Regions from separate parts of the Shewanella sp. S1-49-MNA-CIBAN-0167 genome, predicted to be linked through region 1. Evidence: predicted binding sites of a transcription regulator. Region 1 holds the regulator's gene; each other region holds the start of a gene.

Region 1 (8,410 bases):
TTGATATTACCCCAGATCTTAAAAATGCCGCACGTTATGGCATGACCTTAAAAGACATCCAGGATGTAGTGCAAATAGCCATTGGCGGTATGACTATTGGTGAGTCGATTCAAGGTCAAGAGCGCTATCCCATCAATATTCGTTACCCACGAGAGTTACGTGACAATATTGAGAAGCTCAGAAATTTACCTGTGCTGACTAAAACGGGTAAGTACTTACCGTTAAGTTATTTAGCCGAACTCAAAATCATTGATGGCCCCCCTATGTTAGCCAGTGAAAATGGTCGCCTTATCTCATGGGTGTTTGTCGATCTAAAAGACATTTCTATCGGCGAATATATTATTGAAGCTGAAAAGGCACTCAAGCAACAAATTACTCTACCTGCGCGCTACAACTATAGCTTTGCTGGGCAGTACGAGTACATGCAACGGGTTGACGCTAAAATGAAAATGGTGATCCCATTAATGATTGCGGTGATTTTTATGCTACTGATGATGACGTTCAACTCAGTAATACAAGCATCTGTGATCATGCTAAGTTTGCCTTTTTCATTGGTGGGTAGTGCATGGCTGCTCTATGGGCTGGACTATAATTTTTCAGTCGCGGTATCGGTCGGTATGATTGCACTAGCCGGGGTCGCCGCCGAATTTGGCGTGGTAATGCAGGTCTATCTCAATAATAGTATTAAGGCCTATAAGCAAGCCGACAACTACCACAGTAAAGCGGATTTAACCGCCGCATTACTCGACGGTGCAGTAATGCGAATTCGGCCTAAAGCCATGACAGTCGCCACCATCTTTTTTGGTTTACTGCCGATAATGTGGGGTAGTGGTACGGGTAATGAAGTCATGCAAAAAATTGCCGCACCTATGGTGGGCGGCATGGTAACAGCGCCGCTATTGTCGCTATTTGTTATCCCGGCGATTTACTTGCTTATTTACGGCCGCACATTACCTAAGCAATAACGACAAACGTTAACGCTAAATACATTCACCCTAGAAACAACAATCCTCAAGTCACTCGGTGACTTGAGGATTATTTTTATGAGCGTTTATACTCATCTTATTGGTACTTACTAAATGGTTTTGATTTAGTTAACCTCTACTCAGGTTAAAAGATGGGGGTTATTGACGTTTAAGTGACTCATTTAACTGATCGACTTGATCTTGCTGCTTTTTACGGCAGGTGGCAATATCGTCTGGGTGACCATACTTGCAAGGGTCGCTTGCCAGAATGGCTCTAGGAAGATTAATCACCATATAGTCAGTGTCATTTTTATTGTCATCCCCATTGCCAGCCTTACCAATACGGATTGGATTTGTTCCACTACAAGCCGTTAGCAGCACTAAACTCGATAACAATGTTAATTGAATTATCAGCTGCTTCATTGTTGTAATATCCCTTGTTTTTCACGTGCGAGAATTACCATCCGAAACATACCCCATGCCATAATGACAGCACCAGTAACCAACATAATATTGATGAGTACAGGGTTGGCTAACATAGGTAAAAAGTCTTGGTTAAATCCGGCAAATATTCCGTAAAGTCCTAGGCCAAATAGTAATGTACCGGGAACATCGGTAATGGCCACTATCAGCATACTGCGGTTAATTCGTGCTAATGCGGCTTGAGTTGTTTCTTGGGTCATAGACTCATCCTTGGGTTTTATTCATCCTTTAAAGCCACTCGCAATGACATAGTTTTTTGCTTCAAGTTCCAATTCTGACCTTTATTATCCGTGATTATGTTGTGGGATCCAATAAAGTTATAATTGAGAAAAATCCACCTTGTGGATCAGTAAGAACAGAGAAACGACCTACATCAGGAATATCGGTCGCAGGCACACAGATGGTAGCTCCTAGACTTTTGGCTTTTGCAACTGAAGCATCGCAATCGTCGACAGCAAAATAATTCATCCAATGCGCAGGAGCATCGCCCCATTCTTCAGTCATTTCCAACATGCCACCAATGGCTTGCTCGCCGACATACAATTGCGTGTATTCAAACTCAGCCATGTCAGCTAGCTTGGTTTGGTAGCCTAATACATGGCTATAAAACTGTTTCGCGCCAGCGGTATCACGACAAGCAAGCTCAACCCAACATAGGGTATTTGATTCTTGCGATCGCTTGATGCCAATATGGTCTTGGCCTTGCCACAATGCAAAACGACAGCCTTCTGGATCTGTGCATAGCGCCATTCGACCAGCATCTGCGACAGAATGAGGCCCCGCAATAATCTCACCTCCAGCTTGAATCACAGCCATAGAGGTAGCATCGACATCATCGACCGCAAAATAAATTGTCCAATGAGTAGGTAATGCCTCCATTTCTGCCGGCATTGGGTACATTGCCGCAATATCATCACCGTCTATTTGCAGCATAGTATAATGCCCTTCTGGCATGGGCATATCATCGGCTTCCCAGCCAAATAATGCCTGATAAAATGCTTTACCTGCCGCCCAATCATGAGTCGCTAGTTCAATCCAGCAAGGTTGTCCTTGTTGATACTCTTGTACCTGCATTATCATCATCCTCTATAAAAAATAGTTGCTTTTATATGGCCAACATGAAACGTGTCTCATAAGTTAAATCGATATCAGCAGAAAAGCAAAAAGCCTTCAAACGAAGGCTTTTTTGAACAATTATAATTCTATGTAACAAGTTAAGATTATTTAAATACCGGTAAGATATCCGCCATTGCCAGTAAGTGACATGTTGCTGTGATCATCCCAAACAACACCACCAGTACAATCAGCGGAGTCCCACCTGGCACCTTAAAACCGTCGGCATTGGGATATTGTTGCCTCACTTTATAAGCCAACAAAGCGGGTACAATAACGGCCCATATGGTGGCCGCAAGCGCAGCAAATCCAATCGCTAAAATAAATCCATTCGGAAATAATAAACCCAGTATTGTCGGCGGTATAAACGTAACCGCGGCCGTTTTAATCCGTCCGGTGCGTGAATCATCAAAATTAAAGAGATCGGCAAGGTAGTCAAACAGCCCGAGTGTCACCCCTAAAAATGATGATGCAACGGCAAGATTGGCAAACAGGGTTAACATGTTATCAAGCCATTGGCTGGCAATCACCCCCGACAAGGCCGCGACTAACACCCCGATATTGCCCCCTTGCGCAATAATATCGGCAAACTGGCTGCGTTGAATATTGCCCATTGTCGCCACTAACCAACACACATAAATAACCAATGCGATACTGGTTCCAGTAACGATGGCTTTCACAATCGTATTGGCATCTTTACCGTAATACTTTACTAAGCTCGGCACGTTACCGTGATAACCAAAACTGGCCAACCCAAAAGGAATAGCAGCGAGTAAATAAGGCAGATAACGCGACTCACCATCGGGTGACGCCAATTTCACCGTGTCAATGTCGATTAATAAATTACCGATAGCCAAGAAGAAAGTGATCATCATACCACCGAGCATGATGGTGGTGATCCGATCGACCGCTTTAGTACTGATAAACACCACAAGTGCCAAGACAATAGCAAAAACCAAACCCGCCACGCTCTGAGGCAAACTAACACCCAGAGCCGATAAGCTGTGATTAACAATCGACCCGCCACCACTGATATAAGCATAGGTTAAAATATACAACACAAAGGCAATAGATACGCCGTTAATCACCCGCCAAAACTGCCCTAGAGTTACGCGGGTTAAGGTGTCAAAACTATCGCCAGGTTCAAAATGCAAATTGGCTTCTAATAACAGCAAACCCGACATTAACATGCAAAACCATACACCTAACAACATGGCTAATGAATAACCAAACCACATTCCTGCACTAACGACCGGCAAGGAAAACATGCCCGCACCGACTGTGGTCCCAGCAATAATCATCGCCCCACCCAATACTGACTTACCGCTAGCTCGATGCTTTGCTGCATTCATGTGGTTGGCCATTATTGTCCGTGCTCCGCTGCCACACTATCAACAATGGTTTGTCTTACTGAAGAACTGAGTAATTTATTGGCATTATCTCGAATTCTTATCACTTCAGAACGATTCTCGACACTGCATAAATATCCCAATTCTTTTAGTTTCACGCTCAAGGTGTTATACAACTTTTTATCATAAAATTCTGGTGCGGTAATGCCATGTAGAGCCCCTAAACGTTGGGCTAACATATGACTATCGGTTTCCAATCCTGAACGCTCAAGCTCCGGATTTATCGCCAGTAAATTAAAGATAATGGCATAGCGTTGCAACGTCTCATTGATGGTTTCAGCAAGCAGTAACACTTGAGTAATATGGTGAGGCGTGATCACCAACTGATCGCTACCGCTCAACAGACCTTGTTCAACCATAAAGTCTAAAATGCAATCTACATGTTTAGGAACATCATCAATACCCATAAAAAGTTCAGCTTTAAGTAATGGGTAAAAATCCATCACTATGGCATGGATTCGGGTGCGATCGCACACATCATAGTGCACTAAACAACTGGCGATGAGTGAAGGTAATGCCATTAAATGAATAATATTATTACGGTAATAACTCATGGTAATAGCAACTTTTTCATCAACCGAAATTATCTCGCCAATAAGGTCCTTAGTACTGACAAACTTATTTAACGACAGACAATGATCAACAATTGACTTGCCATTACCCTCTGCAACGGATGCGTAATGGGTATAAGGCACTGTGTTAAGTAATGCTAAATACAAATCAAGCTGACGTTCTAACTGGCTTCTTTCTAATGCATTTTGCTCTGATGCCAATAACACTAAACTGGTCAATGTCACCGAGCTGGCCGCAGCAGCGCCGTTGATATTGGTCATTACACGATTGGCTAGTAAGTTGACCGATGGGGTAAACCATGATGGTTTCTGATCAGGATCGTTCGCAATCTCTTTACGCCATTCTGGCGCCTGCTCGTTTAAGAAATGTTGTAAATTAATCGGCTCACCAAAGTTCACATAACCTTGGCCAAAATTGCCTAATTTACGCAGAGCCCCAAATAACTGCCAAACAGATTCTTTTTTCTTTTTCTTACCGCTTAATTCTTTATGGTAAGTGGCCACTTCCATCACATGGTCATAACCTAAATACACAGGCACTAAGGTCACAGGGCGTTCAATGCCACGTAACACACTATTAATAGTCATCGCTAACATACCGGTTTTAGGCGCTAGCAAACGCCCGGTACGAGAACGACCACCTTCAGTGAAATACTCGACCGAATAGCCCTTAGCAAATAACTGATCTAAGTATTCACGAAATACTGCGGTATAGAGTTTTTTTCCATTAAAACTACGACGGATAAAGAATGCTCCGCCACGACGGAACATAGGCCCAGCAGGCCAAAAGTTAAGATTAATACCGGCAGCAATGTGCGGTGGAACCATACCCTGATAATACAAAATATATGACAACAGTAAGTAATCCATATGACTACGATGACAAGGCACATAGACAATTTCATGGCCGTCATGATGTAACTGCCTTATCTGTTCTGCACCTTTGATATTGATACCACTGTATAATTTGTTCCATAACCAAGTGAGGAAGCGCTCGGCAATGCGCACAAAACTATCAGAATAGTCAGCGGCAATTTCATCAAGGTATTCAATGGCGGTTTCACGGGCTTTCTCGACAGATACTTTTTTGTTTACCGACTCTTCTTCAATGGCTTTCTTGATTGCATCAGATTTAAGTAACGACGCAAAAAGCACTTGCCGATTCGGTAATTGCTGCCCTGTCATCACTTTGCGTTGACGGCGGAAATGCACTCGCGCAACACGGATTAATTTGTGAGCAATTCTTTTATCGGTACCGTGTTCATCAGCCATAAGACGAAGCGATAATGCATTAGAAAACTGTACAAAATTGTGGCGACCTAGAAACAAAATCATTAGCCATTTTCGCAGCCAGGTCGGGTTTTCCCTTTCAAAAAAAGCCGCTTTCATGCTGTCATCTTCTTTACCCGGTGTACGGCCCCAATAAAGGCTCACAGGCACCAACTGAATATCTAACTCAGGACATTGACGATGAAGCGCTAACAGACTGGTAAAACTATTAATAAATTTTTCACCGCTTTCGCGTTTACCAAAAAGCGGTTTGCGGCCTTCAAGACAAACGATGCGTGATACTTTGAGGCCATCCAATTGCAGTGGCTCATATGGACTGGGCATACCAAAGCTCTCAGTGATTTCGCTTAATGCAGCGGCATCACTGATTGATTCTGTTTTCATAACATAAATCAGAGGTTTAGATGGATCTAAATTAAGATCGTCAAAAGGATCATGTGGCACAACAACCGTGAGTACCATCGATTTTTGAATCCATTTTAACGCTCGTAAAAATATTGAATCTGGTTTTGACATGGTTATTTTCGCAACATAAGCCACTGTAATATTGTCGTATAGGATACCAGAAACCAGCCTGCTTACACTATCAGACCGATTTATCTTTACGCTTGAGTTCTCACTATCAGAAATAACATCAGACAATCAATACACAATAACTAATAGAAACAGGTTGTTGAATGATACTTGACCAACAATATTCAAAAAAGAGTTGGTTAATACTTGCACGAACAAAAACACTGTATATAATGACAGTCACTGTATAAAAAGACAGGAACCATCATGAGACCGTTAACGCCGCGCCAAGCAGAAATTTTAGACTTAATTAAAAACAATATCACCGAAACAGGTATGCCACCCACTCGTGCTGAAATTGCGAGTCGTCTTGGCTTTAAAAGTGCTAATGCCGCCGAAGAGCATTTAAAAGCATTAGCCAAAAAAGGTTTTATCGAGATCATACCTGGTACCTCGAGAGGTATTCGTTTACCTCATGAAGAACAGCTTGAAATCGGTCTGCCACTCATTGGACAAGTTGCTGCTGGAGAGCCTATTTTGGCGCAAGAGCATGTAGAACAATATTATCAAGTCGACCCAAATATGTTTAAACCCGCCGCAGATTTTTTATTACGGGTTCGTGGTGATAGCATGAAAAACATTGGTATTTTAGAAGGCGACTTGCTCGCTGTACATAAAATGCAACAAGCGCGTAATGGTCAGGTTGTGGTGGCGCGTGTTGATGATGACGTCACCGTAAAACGATTCGAACAAAAAGGTAATATGATTTATCTGCATGCAGAAAATGAAGATTATAACCCGATAAAAGTAGATTTAAGTTGCCAAAGCCTAACCATCGAAGGGCTTGCAGTTGGCGTTATCCGTAATGGAGATTGGTCATGAACAAACTAATGGGCGTAGCGCCACGTCACCCAGGCTTATGGGTAGATTTAACTGAAACAGATCTGCATGGCAACCAAACCATTCAAACATTACAAACTGTCACCCAAGGTGAAGCAGAACTGAGTCAATTGTGTAGCCAACTGGCGACGTTGAGCCAACAAGGCAGATGGATTGTATTAATTAGTCCACCTCACATAGGCTATAAGCATATGCTGGCCAGTGCTGGAGTGAGAATGGATCGTATTTTACTGGTGCACACCAAAGATGAAGTCGAAACATTATGGGCCATGGAAAAAGCTCTCACGAGCGGAACTTCTAGTGCAGTGGTTACTTGGACAAGTTCACTCGATGCTCGCGATAGTCGTCGATTGGAAATTGTCGCTAAGAGCGCGCGAGCATTAGGCGTGGTAATTGAAGATGTGAATGCTCACTTACCTCACAAACATCAACTTGTTAACTCTACATTAACAAGTGGAGCAGGTAATTTTTGCTCATTTCACTAAGCATAAATCCTTAATTACCAAGCCCTGCATTGAATTCAGGGCTTTTTTTCATCTTTTTTTAGCCTATTTACCAACAAAGTGATCTTGATCAATGTTTAATCTACAAGTAATGTGGTTAACAAGGATGAAACATTCTTCATCTTTAATTGGATAAAATGACAGTAATCAAGATTACTGTCAGACAAATAATCCAAATAGAAATTGATAAGTTCAGTCGTAGGTACAAGCGTGGTGCACAGCTAACAATAAAAGCGTAGACAGTCTGTATACAACCACCAGAGTACTTTGAGTTCATCAAGCTTTTTTCGGGAACCGAAGAGTTTGCATAGAGCTGAGATTTACTGTGTGACTTTTCTTTGTAGTTGCTATTTTGCAATTAGCAGGGGAGTAGTCTTGTGAAGCAATGGTTGTATTTTTTATTGGTTGTGTGGGTAGCACTTCCGCTTGGGGCAACAGAAATGCCCCTCAACATGACCCAAGGCGTGACGGATATCAGTGGTAAGGTTTATGACCTCCATATGACGATTCTTTACATCTGTTGTGCTATTGGGTTAGTGGTGTTTGGGATCATGATTTATTCGATGATTTATCACCGCAAATCAAAAGGTGCCGTTGCGGCCAATTTTCACGAAAGTACCAAAGTGGAAATTGCTTGGACCGTCATCCCTTTCATTATCTTA
Region 2 (8,410 bases), on a different contig from region 1:
TTCATTTTTATAATAAGAATGTAACTTTTGTACACCACCGACTATGAAGCCCCTGTGTAAACAATTTAGAGAAAATGTATTATTTTTATAGAATAAGCCACGTAAAATCTCTCTATTCCCTAGATAAGTCCAAGCTTTTTCAAACTCTTCAGCTGCTTGTTCACACAAAATATCTGAATTAGCTAACCAAAGTACCAATGCATCAGGTTTGGTCATTAAGTGCCTACAAACAATATGCATAGCTGTTCTTGTTTTACCTGCACCTGTAGGTAAGTGAATTACCGCACGATTATTTTCGCCTAACTCTATAGTTTTAAATGTTTTTTCTGATATTTCCACCTGGTAGGGATATAAACCATACTGTGGTTTAATAGATATTTGACCACGATATTGGTCTTTATAATTAGATGTCTGGTCATCGTGACTAAATAAACCTATCACTTCTAAAAAATGAGCATAAAATCGATCCGCATATTCTTTTAAACCTGCATAATGTTCTGCATCAATATCTTCGCGTGTTAAAATCTCACCGTTAATTTTATCAAATATTTCAATTATATACTTTATCGATATCCTATCTATGAAAAAATCACGTTTTTCTTTATCTGTAAATAATGCTGCAGGATTAGCGTTTGTTATTGCTTCGGCAAGTAAATCATGTTGACTATTTTCCTCATAGAAATCAGGAGTGATATTAAGTGTTTGTTCAAAAAATGTTAAAGATTCTTGACCTGCGAGTTTTTTCAACGCACTAAGTTTAAATTGACTAAGTATAGCTTTAAGCATAATGTCTTCCTATTTTTGCTTATCATCGATATAAATAAGCATTACATCTCCATTTGTATGCTTATCAATTATTACATAAGCATGTTATAGCTTGAGCAGTTCCGAATATTTTAGGTATTAACATTTAGAAATTAATCTCAAGAAGTGAATTACTTACAATTTCACTCAACCCTGACTCACCGGACCTTTCCAACAACTCTTCTACTGTTACCATTGCGGATTCTCTATAGTTCATTCTTAAATTTAATTACTTCGCTTCTATTACCTGGTACATATACTTCAACCTCATCAGTTGCATAAAGCTTTAAATATAAATAAAGGTTAATTTGTAAGTTTTTTACTTCTTGTCTGTATGGCCCTGGATCATCAGCTAGCACATCATGAAGGAGGCTTGATATTTGTCCAAACCCTAAATCTCGATCACTTTTGTTGTTTTTGATTTGTTTTTTTATCCACTGATAAGCTTTGCTTTGTTTGAATATTTTTTCCGCATCAGCATAGTTATCTTTTATATTTTCGATTTGAGCGAAAGAAAGTGATGGATTTAGCATGTATTCGTTAACCATTTTACCTGGTTGGCCTAACGGAAAATCTGATACAAATAACTCAGAAGAATTAGATAAAATTTCTTCTGGCCAGAGTACTGGTAATTGCTGATCTGTGTTCGAATTTAATTCCTTTAAAAAAGCATCCATTCTATCTAGTGTAACCAAAGTTAATGGAATTGCAGATTCAGCTATTTTAGTAATAAATATTTTTGATGCTTCACTAGCCTCAACACGGCTACAAGATTCTAGATTACTATTATTAACAATAGCTAAACCTTTCCCTGTTAAATTTGCACTACCATTGAATATTATCTCTTGATCAATTTGATAAATTTTCGCATGTAAATTGGATAAAGCTTTTACACTAAAACCATTATTAATACATTCGCGTAGTGCATTTATGTCACTTGCACCTTGAGCAAAATCATTAGGAGTAAAGCGGCCAATTAGTTCGACTTTCGGTTTGTTATGATAAGTCAAACGGCTCAACCAGCTTGTAGCTGGTTGAGTCATAAATGCTGAAATAATTGTGAGCTCTTTGCAATTAGGTAGAAGACGCTCTAACTGCATTGTAAGATCACTATTTGAGATCAAATTAGACATTAGAAATCATCCGTATTTTCATCTGATGGTTCTTCTAAAAACTCACTAATAACTAAACCCCATTCACGCCTAATCGAGTTCAAATAATTATGACGTTTCTCATCAGTAGTTTCATTCATAACACGGGCGAAACCTGCGATTGTTGTTTGCAATACCTCAAGCTCATCAGGACCTAATTTAGTAACTAATTTTTTATAAAAAACATGATTTGTATTAAGTAATACGAGAGTTAAACCTTTACTTGTTGATACATCAAAAAAAGCTTCTGAATCACGTGCGACATCTTCAATAAGAAATCGGTTTCCTGTCAGAATTAATCTTTCGGCTTTTTCCTCTGCTTCTTCTTGAGTCATACCACCAGTTGTTTTCAAGTGCTCTACAACATCTTCTTTATTCAATTCAATTTCTGAATTTTCATTTGTTTTATGTCCGGTTCTTTCGCGTACTGCAGAGCCTTGAGTAGCCTTCGACGCTGCACCTTCTGATACCGTTTTTGGATCATCGCCCTTCGTTGCTTTGCCTTCTACATTAATTGATTCAAGTGCTTTGGTTAGAGCGGACACTTGTTTTTTTATTACTGTAACAACTTTTAGTACCTGTAAAAGTGAATCTGAATTCTCTTCTAGATCACGCAAGTATTCTTGTTCAGAATCAAATCCCGCTTGACTAGAAATTGTTTTCATTTCATAAGGAATTAGTCTTACAGCATCTTGTTTGTTGTTAGTTACACCAAAAACAGAATCTAAATTAGGAGGAAAAGACACTTCTATGCCAATAAATCTACCTTTGCTTTCGCGCAATGCTGACGTTAAAAATGAGTCTCGAATAACAAGTTCTCTATTAGCTCTTACAATTGAAACACCGACATTTTTACTACAATGTTTCCCCCAAACAGTCCCACCAAGTTTACCTACAGTCTCTTTCAAAATGTAATTGGAGATATTTCTTTTTACCATAGATGTTGTAATCGTAACGTCATCACGTTTAGGATCTCCATTATCATCTAAATACTCAACGGAGATAATCTCCTGGTCCATTTGTTCAAAAAAAGCTTCATTTTTATAATGGCCAGGCAATTCAGATAGTGAAGTATTTTTCTTGAGGTACATAGGATCATTTGCTTTAAAAGTATCACGATCCCATACATCCAATCTATCAATACCTGCTTTTCTATATGTAATGCTTTCAATCTTAATATTTTCATCACTTATGAAATTACGATACATACGGCCAACAAGGTGCTCACAATGGCGATAAATTGATTTACCTGTTTTCCAGCTTAATCGATCAAGTTTAGACCAAATAATTAATGTACCAGAATCAGGTCTTTTACTAAAAAAAGCTTTTTCATATTGAATTGGGATTGCTAATTCTTTTGGTTCTGGAATGGTTTCAAGTGAACCACTTTTCATCTCGTCAACATCAAGATAGGTATAATGTGGATTGCCACCACCTTGCCAACTCCATACCTCAACTCGTTTGCACTGAGAGATAGAAGAATTCGGTAGACCCATACCAAATTTTCCCATACCAGCACTATCTTTTCTATGACTTCCACCACCGAATTGCATTGCAATTCGAAGGGTGTCAATATCCATGCCAACACCATTATCCCATAGCGAGATTTCTGTGACACTATAGTTCTTACGTTCACTATGCTGAGTTTCAATAAATCCTACTTCAACTCTTGTAGCCGTCGCCTGCAAACTATTATCGATTAATTCGGCAAGTGCATAAGCTGTATTGTTGTATCCGTTGTCCCGTAAAGACTCAATCACGGTTTCTGCACTTAAAAATCTATTACTCATCTTGTTCTTCCTTATCTACCCACATATCGTTCCAATAGCTAAACGCAATACTTACGCTTTGGAATTCTGGGATATTGTCCATGACTGTATAAATGTTGCACTCTTTATTGCCACCACTTTTATACCCCCTCATGGCACGTCCCGCCATTTGAAGATATTGAACAAGAGAGTTCATAGGCTTAGCTATAATAGTAACGTTTGTCTTTGGTGCATCAAAACCAGCAGTTAATACATTAAAGTTAACAAGCACCTGAATAGCACCACTTTTATATTGTTGAATTTTTGCTCGTCGACTTTCTGTTGTGTCATTTTTACTGTCTATTGAAGCAGCCTTCACGCCTTTGTAGGCAAGAGCTGACGCTAGATTGATGCCATGCTCCACGGTGCATGCAAAGACTATTATTTGTGCACCATTATTACATTCGTCAATTATGGTTTGAATAATTTGTCTATTACGACTCATGTTATTTGCTAGTGTTTTCATGGTTTCAATACCGCCAGCATCTCTTAATTCATAAGCAGAGATAGCTGATGAATCATAATTTAGTGATTTAAAATTGGCTTTGGCTAAATAACCTTTATCGACTAAATAATCAATAGGTGACAAATATCCTGAAATTCTCATTGAAACTTTATTATTATTAAAAAAATTTGATAAACGTTCGTCTTCCTCCGATAGGCCATCGGCAGAATAACTACGTCCTGGTGTAGCTGTTAATCCTAATAAGTTTGCATGGAAGTTTTCATCACCAATAAAATCATCTACCACTTCTTGAAACTTTGGGGCTATGGCCTTATGTGCTTCATCAAAAATTACCAAGGTCACCTTTTTACATAATTCTTTGTATAATAGTTTTAACTGTCGAGAGTCGTTTTTTCGTAAACTTAAAAACTTGTGCAGTCCAGCCACAACAAAGCCTGAATCAATACCTCCTAAACTTTCATCGGAATTGGAATAAAATCCATATAACGTCGTAGCTCTATTCCCAAGAGATTGCCATGCCGTTGAAAATTCAGCATAAGCTTGTGAACAAAGCTCTTCTCTATCAGCTAACCATAAAACAACATGTTTATTAGATTGCCGTAAGTGTTCAGCAGCAATATTCATTGCCGTTCTTGTTTTTCCTGAACCCGTAGGCAAATGAAGAAGAACGCGTTTATGATTGTTATCAAACTCATTAAGCACTTGATTTGATATGTCTTGTTGATAGGGATATAGAGGATAATTGGGTTCTATTCGAGAAATATTTGTGAAATCTACATTTTGTTGAAGTCGACTCTGATAAACGTCAGACAAGCCAATTTTTTGGGCGAATTCAAATTGGTTTTGTTCAGCCCAGCTAATCGCTGCATCATAGTATTTAGGTGTTATTTGAGTAGGTGTGACATTAAAATCTGGGAATAAATCTAGTAATAAATTGGGGGATAACCTCTCAATCAATTTTTTACGCAGCTTATCATCAAAAACAAAATCGATTTGCTTTACATTTGCAACTACTGTAGCAAGACTTTTTTTATTGTAATTTGCATTTTCATTTATCTGGTTGTCTATCTCATCTAAATCAAGCGCAAATCGAATCGACTCTTTAGGCAAAAAACTTAACAGTTCGTCTTCTGAAAAGTTTGATAAAATCTTACTTAGCATTACAATCCTTTATTCTTCGGCAGCTAGCTGCTAAATCAATTCCTTGTCGATTAAAACAAGATCCCTTATAACAAAAAAACAACATAATTGTTCATTGTATTCATGAATTTACCGTATTGACTAGTTTACTACAATAAAAAAAAATATTTTAAAAAATGCACTGTACAAATGAACAGTCTTTAGGATAAAGTTCTTTCGTTATTTTGAAAATCAGGCTAGTATCGCCTCTGGACAATTTCTCCAGAGGCACTAATAAGCGATGAAAGCTAAGTTTACAGGTCATGACACTTTCCCTCTGCGCTATGGATGGCTATTCAAGGCAGTTAATCATTTGAATTCAAATGGTAAATTCTCAAGTTCTGATGAAGACAGCATTCGTCAATCGATAGTCGAACTTGGTGTTGGTAAAAATATGGTTAAAGCTATTCAGTATTGGGCTGAAGCTTCTAACGTGATTCATTCTGAACGATCAAATAATTCATTTACTCATTCTGTGTCACAAAATGGCGAATATCTTTTTGGTGGTGAAAGCTTAGAGGATGGAAGAGACCCTTACCTAGAACTGCCTGGCTCAATTTGGTTAGTTCATTTCTGGTTAAATTTTAATGTTGAACATTTGACGGCTTACCGTTACTTTTTTAATTTCGCAAATGTGCAACATTTTGAAAAAACAAAGCTCATCGCTGATTGTTTTGAAGATGCAAAAAAACTCGTTGATAGTGAGCTGGGTAATATTTCTACTATAAAGAAAGATATTGACTGCTTTTTGAATACCTATAGTAAAAAGCTCAAAGCTACTCCATCGAAAAAAAGTATCAACATAGATGAAGACCATTTTATTTCACCTTTGTCTGAATTAAATTTGATACAAGATAACGGTGGCGGTTTTTACATTAGTAACCTCGCTGAACGTCCTGAACTGCCGATCGAAATATTTACTTATGCCCTGCTTGAGTTTTTTAAAACTGAAACTGTAGATTCTAAAGTCAGCACTGTTGATTTCGACTCATTATTGAGTAAACCCTGCTCACCCGGTCGGATATTCCGGTTGTCTGAATCAGGATTAGGTCAAAAACTCGATGAAGTTCAGGGCTTTACTGACAACAATATTTCATGGGTCGATTCATTAGGATTAAGGCAAGTCAACGTTTCTGAATATGCAAAGACCAATAGCACTCACTATTTGAATCAATATTATGGCACTAAAAATGACTGAATCACTCATAACTATCAACCAACGTTATAAAAGCTCTACCCGTATTGATGGTGATAGCGAAGATTTACGGTCCTTTATTGACGATTTTATTCTTCATGGTACCGCCGTTAATGTGCTTGATACCGTCAGTCGCGAATACGATGCTAATGCACAAAGGGTATATACCATTACAGGGCCTTATGGTTCAGGTAAATCTACAGTCGCGTTGTTTTTATCATGTTTATTGTCTACTGATACTAAGTTACGCGATTACGCTACCGAAAAGTTACAATCATCGCCGATCCTCTCGTCCGAATTTCAGAAACGATTTGCAATCAACATTGGTTGGAAAACAGTTAAGCATGTTTGTGGTTTAGAATCGCCAGCAAACAGTATTTTACTAAGTTTGTATATTGCACTTGGTATAACTCACGATGTGAATAAAATTACAGACTTAAATGATGATGAATGTCTTTCTGAAATTAAACAGGTTCTTTCTTCAACGCAAAGCAATGGTGATGGCGTATTAATCTTACTAGATGAAATGGGTAAGGCTTTAGATTATCAATCACGCGCTAATAAAGATTTGCATTTATTTCAAGCATTAGCTGACGTAGTACAACAAGCTAGTCGTCCTGTGTTGATGATAGGTTTCTTACATCAAGCGTTTTCTGATTACGCTAAAAATAAAGATGCAAAAACGCAGCAAGAATGGAGCAAAGTTCAGGGACGCTATCGAGATCTAAGTTTTAATCCATCAATTGACGAATCATTAATCCTCGTTGGTGACTCCATAACTCGCTCAGCTGAAATTTCATCAAAAATAGAAAACAAGTATGCAAAGTTAGTCAATGCTGTCAGTAGTGCTTTCGCTAGTCAACATCGAAATGTTGATGCATTAACCAATACTCTACCACTTGATCCTATTGTTAGTTTACTTCTAGGTCCTGTTTCAAGACGCCGTTTTTCACAAAATGAGCGTAGCTTATTCGGTTTTCTCGCATCACATGAGAAGTATGGTTTTCGTGAGTTTCTAGAAGATAACTATACACAACCTCAAGATGACCTAGTTTTATACAGGCCAGAAATGTATTGGGATTACCTTCACCATAATTTGCATCACTTAATTGTGACATCGCATGATAGTAAAGCATGGTTGGAAGGTTGTGATGCTATATATCGTGCGGAGCAAAAAGGTAGTGATCTTCATGTTTCAATAACGAAAGTTATTGCACTATTAACTATTTTTGGATTTCATCATCAGCTTCATGCAAAGAAAGATTTCATAAAACACTATTTTGTGTCTCGTGGGTTTAAAAATAGTGAAATTGTTGCTGCATTAGATGATTTACAAACATGGACTGTCATTATTTACCGACAGAAACATGATGCTTTATTTGTTTTCCAAGGTAGTGATATCGATATCAACACATTGATAAGTGAGCGTGTCGAAGCAGTTAGTCAAGGTGTTGATTGGACAACGGTTTGTGATTTGCCGCAAAATATATTAGCGACGGCACACTATCACAAAACTGGCACGATGAGATGGGCAACAACTAAGCTCATCAATAAAGTCGAAAAATCTTTACTTGAACAGCTCAATACTGAACCGAAAACAGGCGAGGCTTTCCTTACGTTTGTTTTATCGGTATCACCCGCTGTGACGCAAATGTTTAAAGAAATTGCATCAAATCCAGAAAAATTAGGTCATTGCGTTATCGGTGAGTATGACGATTTTAGTATTCTACAAACAGCGGCCATTGAGCTGATCGCACTTAAGCAAATCCTTAAAGATGAGCAGAAAATTACACATGACTTGATCGCC
Region 3 (8,410 bases), on a different contig from region 1:
TTTCGATTAGTCAGCGCCAGCCATAAGAATTTACTCGATTTGGTTGAAAAAGGTGAATTTAGACGCGATCTGTATTACCGCATTGCCGGATTTCCCATTTACTTACCCTCGTTGCGTGAGCGCCTTGATGATATTCCAGGACTCGTAAATCATTTTATAAAGTACTCTGAATACAAACATAAAAGGTTTTCGGCTAACGCATTAAATCTGCTCAGTCATTATGCATATCCAGGTAATATTCGCGAACTGAAAAATATTATTGAACAATCGGCACTGATTGCCAACGAAGATATTATCCACAGCAGTGATTTACCTGAAAGCGTTCAACCTAACCACACATCGACAGATAACAAAAATACACTAAAAACGGCAACGGAACTCATGTCACTCGATGACGTGGAGTACGCATATCTTTCTCAGGTCTGTCAGCAATTTCAAGGATCTCCAGCAGAATTAGCCATTAAGCTTAATATTAGTGTGCGGACCTTATATCGTAAATTACAGCGCTATGAGCTAAAGCTAACAGCGCTGTAATGACGTAATATCAACCATAGTTACCATTAATGTTGATGTATTAGTGAATGCTTTTTATTGCAACACGTTTTCATTGTTGCGGTTGCTGTGCCCATTTCTGATCCGCAGCAACGTTTCTTTGTCGCCATTTCTGATCCACTGCAATGACCATCGTGACTGCCCGCTTCTCCGTCAGCATGATTATGATCACAACAACCACCATTCGCTTGTTTAGCAATATGCTTAGATGAAGGGCGTCCCTGACTTGCCTCGGTATACTCCTCACAGTCAGCTAAATTAGCACCGGCAAGATCGTCTATTGCTGTACGACCATTTTTAGCATGAAAAACACTCAGTTGCCGACTTAATAATTTAGCTAATAGTTGTTGGCCAATGTTACGTACGATCACGCGATTAGCGCCATGTGCCAGTATCAAACTGACTAATTGTTGTTTACCCTCACATCCATCTGTTAGTGCAGGATTGGCAAAACGCCCTTTCACTTGACCTTGATCGTCAATAAAGAGCACCTCATCAGCTTTGCTAAAATGGCTGGAAATATGTTCGTCTTTCATTGGTATGGCGGTAATCATCATTTCTCCTCATGTGCATTTTGCATTAACAACGCTTTACCATTAGTTAAGTCGTCCATTAATTTAAAACACACAGATTTAAGTAACTTCAACTCGGGTTAAGAGGTGGGATAAATAGGCTTAACATAGCTTTTGGCTGCCCCATTAATAGTTAACTGAATTTTAGCGCTTGGTATAACCAAACTACAGTTAATAGCATATGCTATATATACGCTTATTTATGGCATATGCCAGCTTTAATTTAGGGTTTGTGATCTGTTGCACTATTTATATCGACATCAATTATCTAAACATCTGACTGACAATCATTAGTGCCCTTGACCTTATTGCGATAAAAATAGCGGGGCGATTATTCGCTCTGTAGTGGCATTAATCATGAAAAACGAATAAAAAAACCAATAAAACCCCTTAGCATTTTATCTTTGGCAAGCATTTCCATTGGGTCGAATATTGAGGTGTTAGTAAATCACGGCGCATGGCCCACTTTTGCTCTATCCCTTGTGCGGCCAGAAACACAGTGTCGCGACCGTAGCGTTGGTTGATGCCATCTAGCGTGTGCATTAGCGCATGGGTGACCTTAGCGGTATTAAATAAATCAAATTGAAAATGCTTCTCGCTGGCTAAATCAACTAGGCCCACGCCTATTTTGTAATAGCGTACTCCTTGACGAAATAGCCTTGGAGCAGCGTGGGTCATAGCTTTGGTGAGCTCAACGCTGCAATGGGTTGGGCATGGAAAATGTACGATGACTTTATAACTTACTGGCTGTTCGTCATGGGGGGAATTACTCGCAAACAGCAACATGGTTTTACAATGGGAGTCTTGCTGACGCGCTTTGAGCGCCGCAATACCAACATGCTTACTTAACGCTTGTAATAATGACTCATAATCGGTGATGCGCTCGCCCACACTGCGGGTGGAGAAAATTTGCTTTTTATCAGCCCTCGCCTCATCCCATTGTTTACACACTTGGCCGTTAAGCTCGCGCACCGTACGCTCTATTTCAATACTAAACTGCTTTCTCGCAAGACTGGGCGGCATAGAGGCGAGATCAAATGCGCTGCGAATATTGATTAACGCAAGCTTGTTACTCATCTTCCTGCCAATTCCCCATACTTCTGCAACCGCCAACTGTTTTAAAATGTCGGTACGTTGCTGCATAGTCTCGATAACGCACACACCTTGGTATCCCTGGATTTTTTTAGCGGCGTGATTAGCAATTTTAGCCAAGGTCAAGGTTTCGGCTATGCCAACACAAACAGGTAGGCGCGCTTCTTTCCAAACCGCGCGGCGGATTAACTGACCTTGGGTATGCAGGCATTTGATCGCGGGATAACAATGCTTAAAAGACAGAAAGCTTTCATCAATCGAATACACATGCTGCTCTGGGGCAAAACGGCCTATTATTGCCATCATCTTTGCCGATAAATCGGCATACAATTCATAATTAGATGAGCAAACGATGACATTGCGCTGGGCGCATAAGGCTTTAACTTGAAAATAAGGTAAAAACTTTTGAATGCCAGCCTCTTTTGCATGTCGATTAGCGGCCACAATACAGCCATCATTATTGCTGAGCACAATCATCGGTCTACCACGCCAATCAGGACGAAACACCTGTTCAGCACTGCAATAAAAAGCATTGGCATCGACTAAGGCAAACATTTTACCTACTCTTATTTGCTTACAAGCAGTGGGCTTTGACGATGACAACGAATTGAGCGGGTCACCACGCCTTCAATACTAAAATCATCATAGTCGCAGATGGTCACTGGTAAATATTGCTCATTCGATGACACTAGCATTCGCCGTGGCATGTCGAGAATTTTACACACAAATTCACCATTAAAATTAGCCACAATCACATCGCCGCTTTTCGCGGTTTCATGGCGATCGACAATCAATAAATCGCCATCGAAGATCCCCACTCCTTGCATCGACTCGCCCTGGGCTAAGCCAAGAAAAGTCGAACTGGGATGCTGGATTAATATCTCATCAAGACTTAAGCCTAATTGAAGGTATTCGGCTGCAGGGCTTTCAAAGCCAGTAATACCGGCACTCGCTGCAATAGGAATAATGCGCATATGACAACCTCGCACACTTATAACGTGTACTGTATAAAAACACAGTACATCTTACCGCTAAATTTAGTTGGTGCAAGTTTATTTATTTTTTCTTGCGCCATGCCCTGTGCTTTTCAAGCATTGGAGTGGTTTTTATTGAACTTTAGACGCCGCTACACGGCAACCTTATCTGTTGTTTATGAAAGAATATGTTCAAGGTCAAAATATAATCAGAGTGATTGGTCTACACTGATCATCAGTACAAGAATTAACCTAGTTCGTGTATAGCGTAACCAATAGCATTATTTTTCCCTTTGCTCGGGGTCTAGTATGACACTCGCTACATTCCACATTGATATGCAAGATGATAACTGTTCACTGCATCTTACGGGTGATTGGCAATTGGGCCAAGCGCCACTGGGCGCGGATATTTGCGCTACGCTACCCTCTGTTTGTCATTCCGTCACATTAATCACCACAGAGTTGTCGCACTGGGACTCAAGTCTCGCCATTGCCTTATTACAATTGTCACGTTGGTGTGAACAACAACAAATCGCCTTAAATGTAAAAGACACCCCACAAGGATTACAGCAATTACTACAACTTGCTACCGACGTTCCTGTTTATCAAGCAACCAATGATGCTGCCATTGGCGGATTATTAGCAGCCTTACGTAGCTGGCTTATTGTGCAAGGTTTACAAGTACACGACGGATTAGTGTTTGTTGGCGAGAGTTCACTGGCATTGGGTCGTTGGTTCAGAGGCAAAGCCAGTACTCGTCGCAGTGATATCGTGTTTTTTATAGAACAAGCGGGACCTAAAGGACTGGCTATTGTCACCTTAATTAGCCTGCTTGTGGGAATGATATTGGCCTATTTAGGCTCGGTACAGCTGCGGCAATTAGGGGCTCAGGTGTATGTTGCAAATTTAGTGGCTATCGGGATGGTGCGTGAAATGGGCGCGCTCATGACAGGCGTTATAATGGCTGGCAGAACAGGGGCTGCTTATGCTGCGCAATTAGGCACAATGCAGGTCAATGAAGAAATTGATGCTCTGCGCGTAATGGGCATTTCGACCATGGAATTCCTGGTTTTACCTCGATTATTGGCATTGATTTTTATTATGCCACTGATGTGTATTTATTCAGATGTGATCGGCATGATCGGCGGTGCGATTGTTGCCAATGGCATGGGCGTAAGTTACACCCAATATATTTTGCAAACCCAGATTGCGATCGATTGGGTAGACATTTCCACCGGTTTGATAAAAAGCCTCATTTTTGGCTTTCTGATTGCTATAGCGGGTTGTCAGGCAGGCCTTCTTTGCGGTCGAGATTCTAATGCCGTTGGTTTAGCCACCACCAACGCTGTGGTTAAGGCGATTGTCTTTCTTGTGGTCTCTGACGCCGCGCTTAATATTTTGTTCGATAAATTAGGGATCTAATGATGCTTGATGATGCCTTTATCAGTGTTCGCAATCTTTGTGTCGGTTATGGCACTACCGAAGTGCAACGACAGTTAACCTTCGACATTCACAAGAATGATATCTTTTTTGTCATTGGCGGAAGTGGTTGCGGCAAAACGACCTTGCTTAAATCAATGGTAGGACTGTTAACTCCGCTCAAGGGCGAAGTACGCTATCAAGGTAAAAACTTTTATGACGCAGATGAACCGGCGCAAGTGGCTATGCTTAAAGACTGGGGCATTACCTTTCAAACTGGGGCGTTGTTTTCCAGTATGTCACTTGCTGAGAATGTCGCTTTACCGCTGCAACTGTATACCGACCTTTCGGAGCGGCAAATCGCTGAAGCCGTGGCCTATAAACTTGCATTAGTTGGCTTAGCCGGGTTCGAGAAATTTTATCCTGCCGAGTTAAGTGGCGGCATGCACAAACGCGCAGGGTTGGCGCGCGCGATTGCACTGGATCCACAATTGTTGTTTTTTGATGAACCCTCTGCAGGATTAGACCCCATTAGTTGTATGCGCTTAGATCATTTAATAGTGCAAATCTGCCAAGCACTCGATTCGACCGTGATTATCGTGTCGCACGAGCTGCCCAGTATATTGTCAATCGGCACCCGCTGTGTGTATCTGGATAATCAAACCAATACCATGCTCGACTGTGGCGATCCGAGAGAATTAAAACTTAACAGCAGCCAACCTCGGGTGCGACAATTTCTCAATCGTGCTGACAAAGTGGAGGCATCATGAGTAAAAGCCAGCGACTTCCTCTTGCGATTGGTGCCTTTATTCTGGGCGCTATTATCTTAGTGTTTATTGCACTGTTATTCTTTTCTGGAGGACGGATATTTGCCGAAAAAGCCCCCGTAGTGATGTTTTTCAACAACTCAATCCAAGGGCTTCAGGTGGGCGCCCCCGTGAAGTTAAAAGGGGTTGTGATCGGTGAAATAAGCGATATCAGTATCGATTTCCCCAATAACAATAGCCAAGGTATTACCGCCGCTGTTCATGCTAATTTGTTGTTGAAACGCATCAATCTAAAGGGTATTCAAGTGGGCGAAGAGTTTTTCTTCCACGCCATCGATAACGGTTTACGTGCCCAGTTGAATTATCAGAGTTTATTAACTGGGCTGCTCTATGTTGAGTTAGATTTTTATCCCAGTACTGTGCCTCAGTTTCATGGTGGAAACAACGCCATATTAGAGCTGCCAACCATAGAAACTGATTTCGAATCCTTGTCAAAAGATTTGCAATCTTTGAACCTTAAAAGCTTAGTCAATAATGTTGATAATTTGGCCCAACAACTCAGCGACATAGCTGCCAGCGGACAAATACAACAGGCACTGGAAAGCTTTGACAGTGCGGCTAACGCAGTCAAAAACACCGCTGTTCACATCGATACGACTCAGGCTACGTTAGGACAACATAGTGCTGAAGTTCTGGTCAAACTGGATAATCTACTTGTCCAATTGAACCAAGATGAACCTAAGGTTATTCAATCACTTGATCACAGTTTGACGGCATTACGCGAGACATTATTAAGCATTAATCAGCTCACATCCCAAGCGGGTAATTCACTTGCTCAAGATTCGCCGCTATTAATCAAGTTAGATAACACGCTAGAAGAAATTCACCGCGCCGCGCGATCACTACGCAGTTTGAGCGAAACCTTAGATGAACAGCCTGAGGCCATCATCCGCGGCAAAAAAACCATACCTTTAGGAGAATAACGTCATGAAATTTGGGTCGTGGTCAATTCATTGGGGAGCCTGCCTACTTGCGCTTAGTCTGCTTTTTGGCTGCCAAAGCTCACCCACGAAACAGTATTTTGTGCTCACGGCTATCCCCAGCCAAATTGAAGCGGGCAGTACACGCTTAGATCGTGATATTGGTATTGGGCCAGTCGAGATTGCTGAGTATCTTAACTTCACTCAGGTGGTGTACCAGCGGGAAGATGGCAGTTTGCAAAGATTCACCAATAGCTATTGGGCTGAACCACTAGACCAAGGCATTAGTCGGGTCATTCGTCTTAACCTTAGCCAAGGCGATCGCAGTCGTAACTTGATATTGTTTCCTTGGCGAGCAGATAACCGTCCTCAATACAGCATAAAAATTAAAATCATCAGTCTCAATCGTGATGGCGTCAACGCCAGAATGAATGCTAATTGGGAACTAATAGATATCCCATCAAACCGTCATATAGAACGACAACATTTTGCGGCGACGACTGAGGCAGGCTCAACAGCCGCTGAATTGGTTAACGCGTACAGCTATTTATTAGCTCAATTGGCTCAGGAAATTGATAAATCGCTGCAACGACTGCCTAATTAAGCGACCGCATGACGATCTGGTTAACTAAGTTCTGATTAAAAAGTAATAGGCTGTGACAACGTCACTCATTGCATGGTATGTAGCCGCTGGATCACCTATGCAACGAAACAAAAGATAACCTGAGGTTAGTTAGCGTTAGCGAGGCACCGATAATATTGTCAGCGCTTATACCTTATCCATCAGCGTCATCATGCTGGCTATTGAAGCGTGAAAACCATGTTCATATTGCAGTCACTAAAATTTGCTAACAATTCAAATATTGACATTTTTTGTCAATCTTTCAAGATAACCTGGCAAATAATTCTGTCAACACATTGGCTAAGGAAAACGATAACAATGAATAGATCCTTAATTGCGATTGGATTAACAACGGCACTATTAACGGGTTGTGGCGTATCTGATACAAATAACACTAAACTTGCAACCGTGACCTCACCTGCACCAGCTCAAGCAGAGTTAGGTACTTTTGGGGTAGACTTAGCCGCGCGTAATGAAGCGGTTAAACCTGGCGATGACTTTTTTATGTATTCAAGTGGCACTTGGTACGACAACTTTGTCATGCCAGCCGACAAAACCCGTTATGGCGCCTTTAATGCGTTGGCTGAGCGCAGTGAACATCAAGTCAAAGCGATTGTTGACGATATTGCCAGTCGCAGTGACTTAACTGCAGAAGAGCAATTAATTGCTGATTTTTATCATGCCTATATGGATACCGAGACCATCAATAAGTTAGGTATCACGCCCATTAAAGGTACCTTAGATCAAATTGCCGCGATAAACTCAACTCAAGACTTAACTAAAGTCTTCGGCGAGGCTTGGCTTACCGGTGCATCATCACCGATTGACGGAGGCATGTGGTTTAACCGTTTAGATCCTAATCAATATGAAATGACTCTCGGTGCCGGAGGTTTAGGTTTACCTGACCGTTCATACTACTTAGAAGAGAGTGAGCGCTTTGTGAATATCCGCAAAGCTTATGTGGATCATATCGCTAAAATGCTGGCTTTTGCTGGCATAAATGACGGCGAAAAACGTGCCCAGGCCATTCTTGTGCTCGAAACTAAAATAGCACAAGCCCAATGGCCTAGAGAAAAACGCCGTGATCGCGACTTAACCTTAAACCAAGTTAAACGCGAAGATCTTGCTCAGCAATACCCAGGATTTGACTGGGATTTATACTTTGCGCAAACGGGTTACCAAGTACCACAACTCAATATCTCTGAGCCTGAGCCAGTTAAGGCTATGATTGGCTTGATAAACCAACAGCCATTAAGCGTATGGCAAGACTATCTGACCTTCCACACCGTCACTAATAACGCAGGGTTACTGTCAGAAGACATTTTCAATACTAACTTTGCTTTTTATGGCAAAGAATTAACTGGCCAAGAGCAACCTCGTCCTCGCTGGAAACGCGCGGTAGAAGAAATGTCAGGCACCCAATCATTAGGCT

What was found. The regulator LexA, encoded in region 1, represses DNA repair genes until DNA is damaged. The targets are predictions, from matches to a motif close to TACTGTATNNNNATACAGTA.
Region 2: a site for LexA is predicted at 5,549-5,568, ahead of AAEZ00_RS01465 (DUF4007 family protein). Genes of this name have one in related genera too.
Region 3: a site for LexA is predicted at 3,218-3,237, ahead of AAEZ00_RS07385 (LexA family protein). Genes of this name have one in related genera too.

What each region holds. Positions count from the first base shown of each region.
Region 1 is NZ_JBEOPO010000001.1:99,013-107,422, reverse strand. Features, by position in the region: gene AAEZ00_RS00495 (efflux RND transporter permease subunit) at 1-965, shown strand, start outside; gene AAEZ00_RS00490 (hypothetical protein) at 1,125-1,388, opposite strand; gene AAEZ00_RS00485 (hypothetical protein) at 1,385-1,648, opposite strand; gene AAEZ00_RS00480 (VOC family protein) at 1,743-2,522, opposite strand; gene mtr (tryptophan permease) at 2,669-3,925, opposite strand; gene plsB (glycerol-3-phosphate 1-O-acyltransferase PlsB) at 3,925-6,348, opposite strand; gene lexA (transcriptional repressor LexA) at 6,613-7,227, shown strand; gene AAEZ00_RS00460 (cell division inhibitor SulA) at 7,224-7,730, shown strand; gene coxB (cytochrome c oxidase subunit II) at 8,126-8,410, shown strand, end outside.
Region 2 is NZ_JBEOPO010000002.1:82,461-90,870, forward strand. Features, by position in the region: gene AAEZ00_RS01445 (DEAD/DEAH box helicase) at 1-786, opposite strand, end outside; gene AAEZ00_RS01450 (phospholipase D family protein) at 1,011-1,937, opposite strand; gene AAEZ00_RS01455 (ATP-binding protein) at 1,937-3,745, opposite strand; gene AAEZ00_RS01460 (DEAD/DEAH box helicase) at 3,738-5,390, opposite strand; gene AAEZ00_RS01465 (DUF4007 family protein) at 5,650-6,606, shown strand; gene AAEZ00_RS01470 (DEAD/DEAH box helicase family protein) at 6,599-8,410, shown strand, end outside.
Region 3 is NZ_JBEOPO010000012.1:17,276-25,685, forward strand. Features, by position in the region: gene AAEZ00_RS07370 (sigma-54 interaction domain-containing protein) at 1-534, shown strand, start outside; gene AAEZ00_RS07375 (NifB/NifX family molybdenum-iron cluster-binding protein) at 561-1,109, opposite strand; gene AAEZ00_RS07380 (Y-family DNA polymerase) at 1,515-2,771, opposite strand; gene AAEZ00_RS07385 (LexA family protein) at 2,783-3,190, opposite strand; gene AAEZ00_RS07390 (MlaE family ABC transporter permease) at 3,500-4,612, shown strand; gene AAEZ00_RS07395 (ABC transporter ATP-binding protein) at 4,612-5,379, shown strand; gene AAEZ00_RS07400 (MlaD family protein) at 5,376-6,359, shown strand; gene AAEZ00_RS07405 (PqiC family protein) at 6,364-6,960, shown strand; gene AAEZ00_RS07410 (M13 family metallopeptidase) at 7,297-8,410, shown strand, end outside.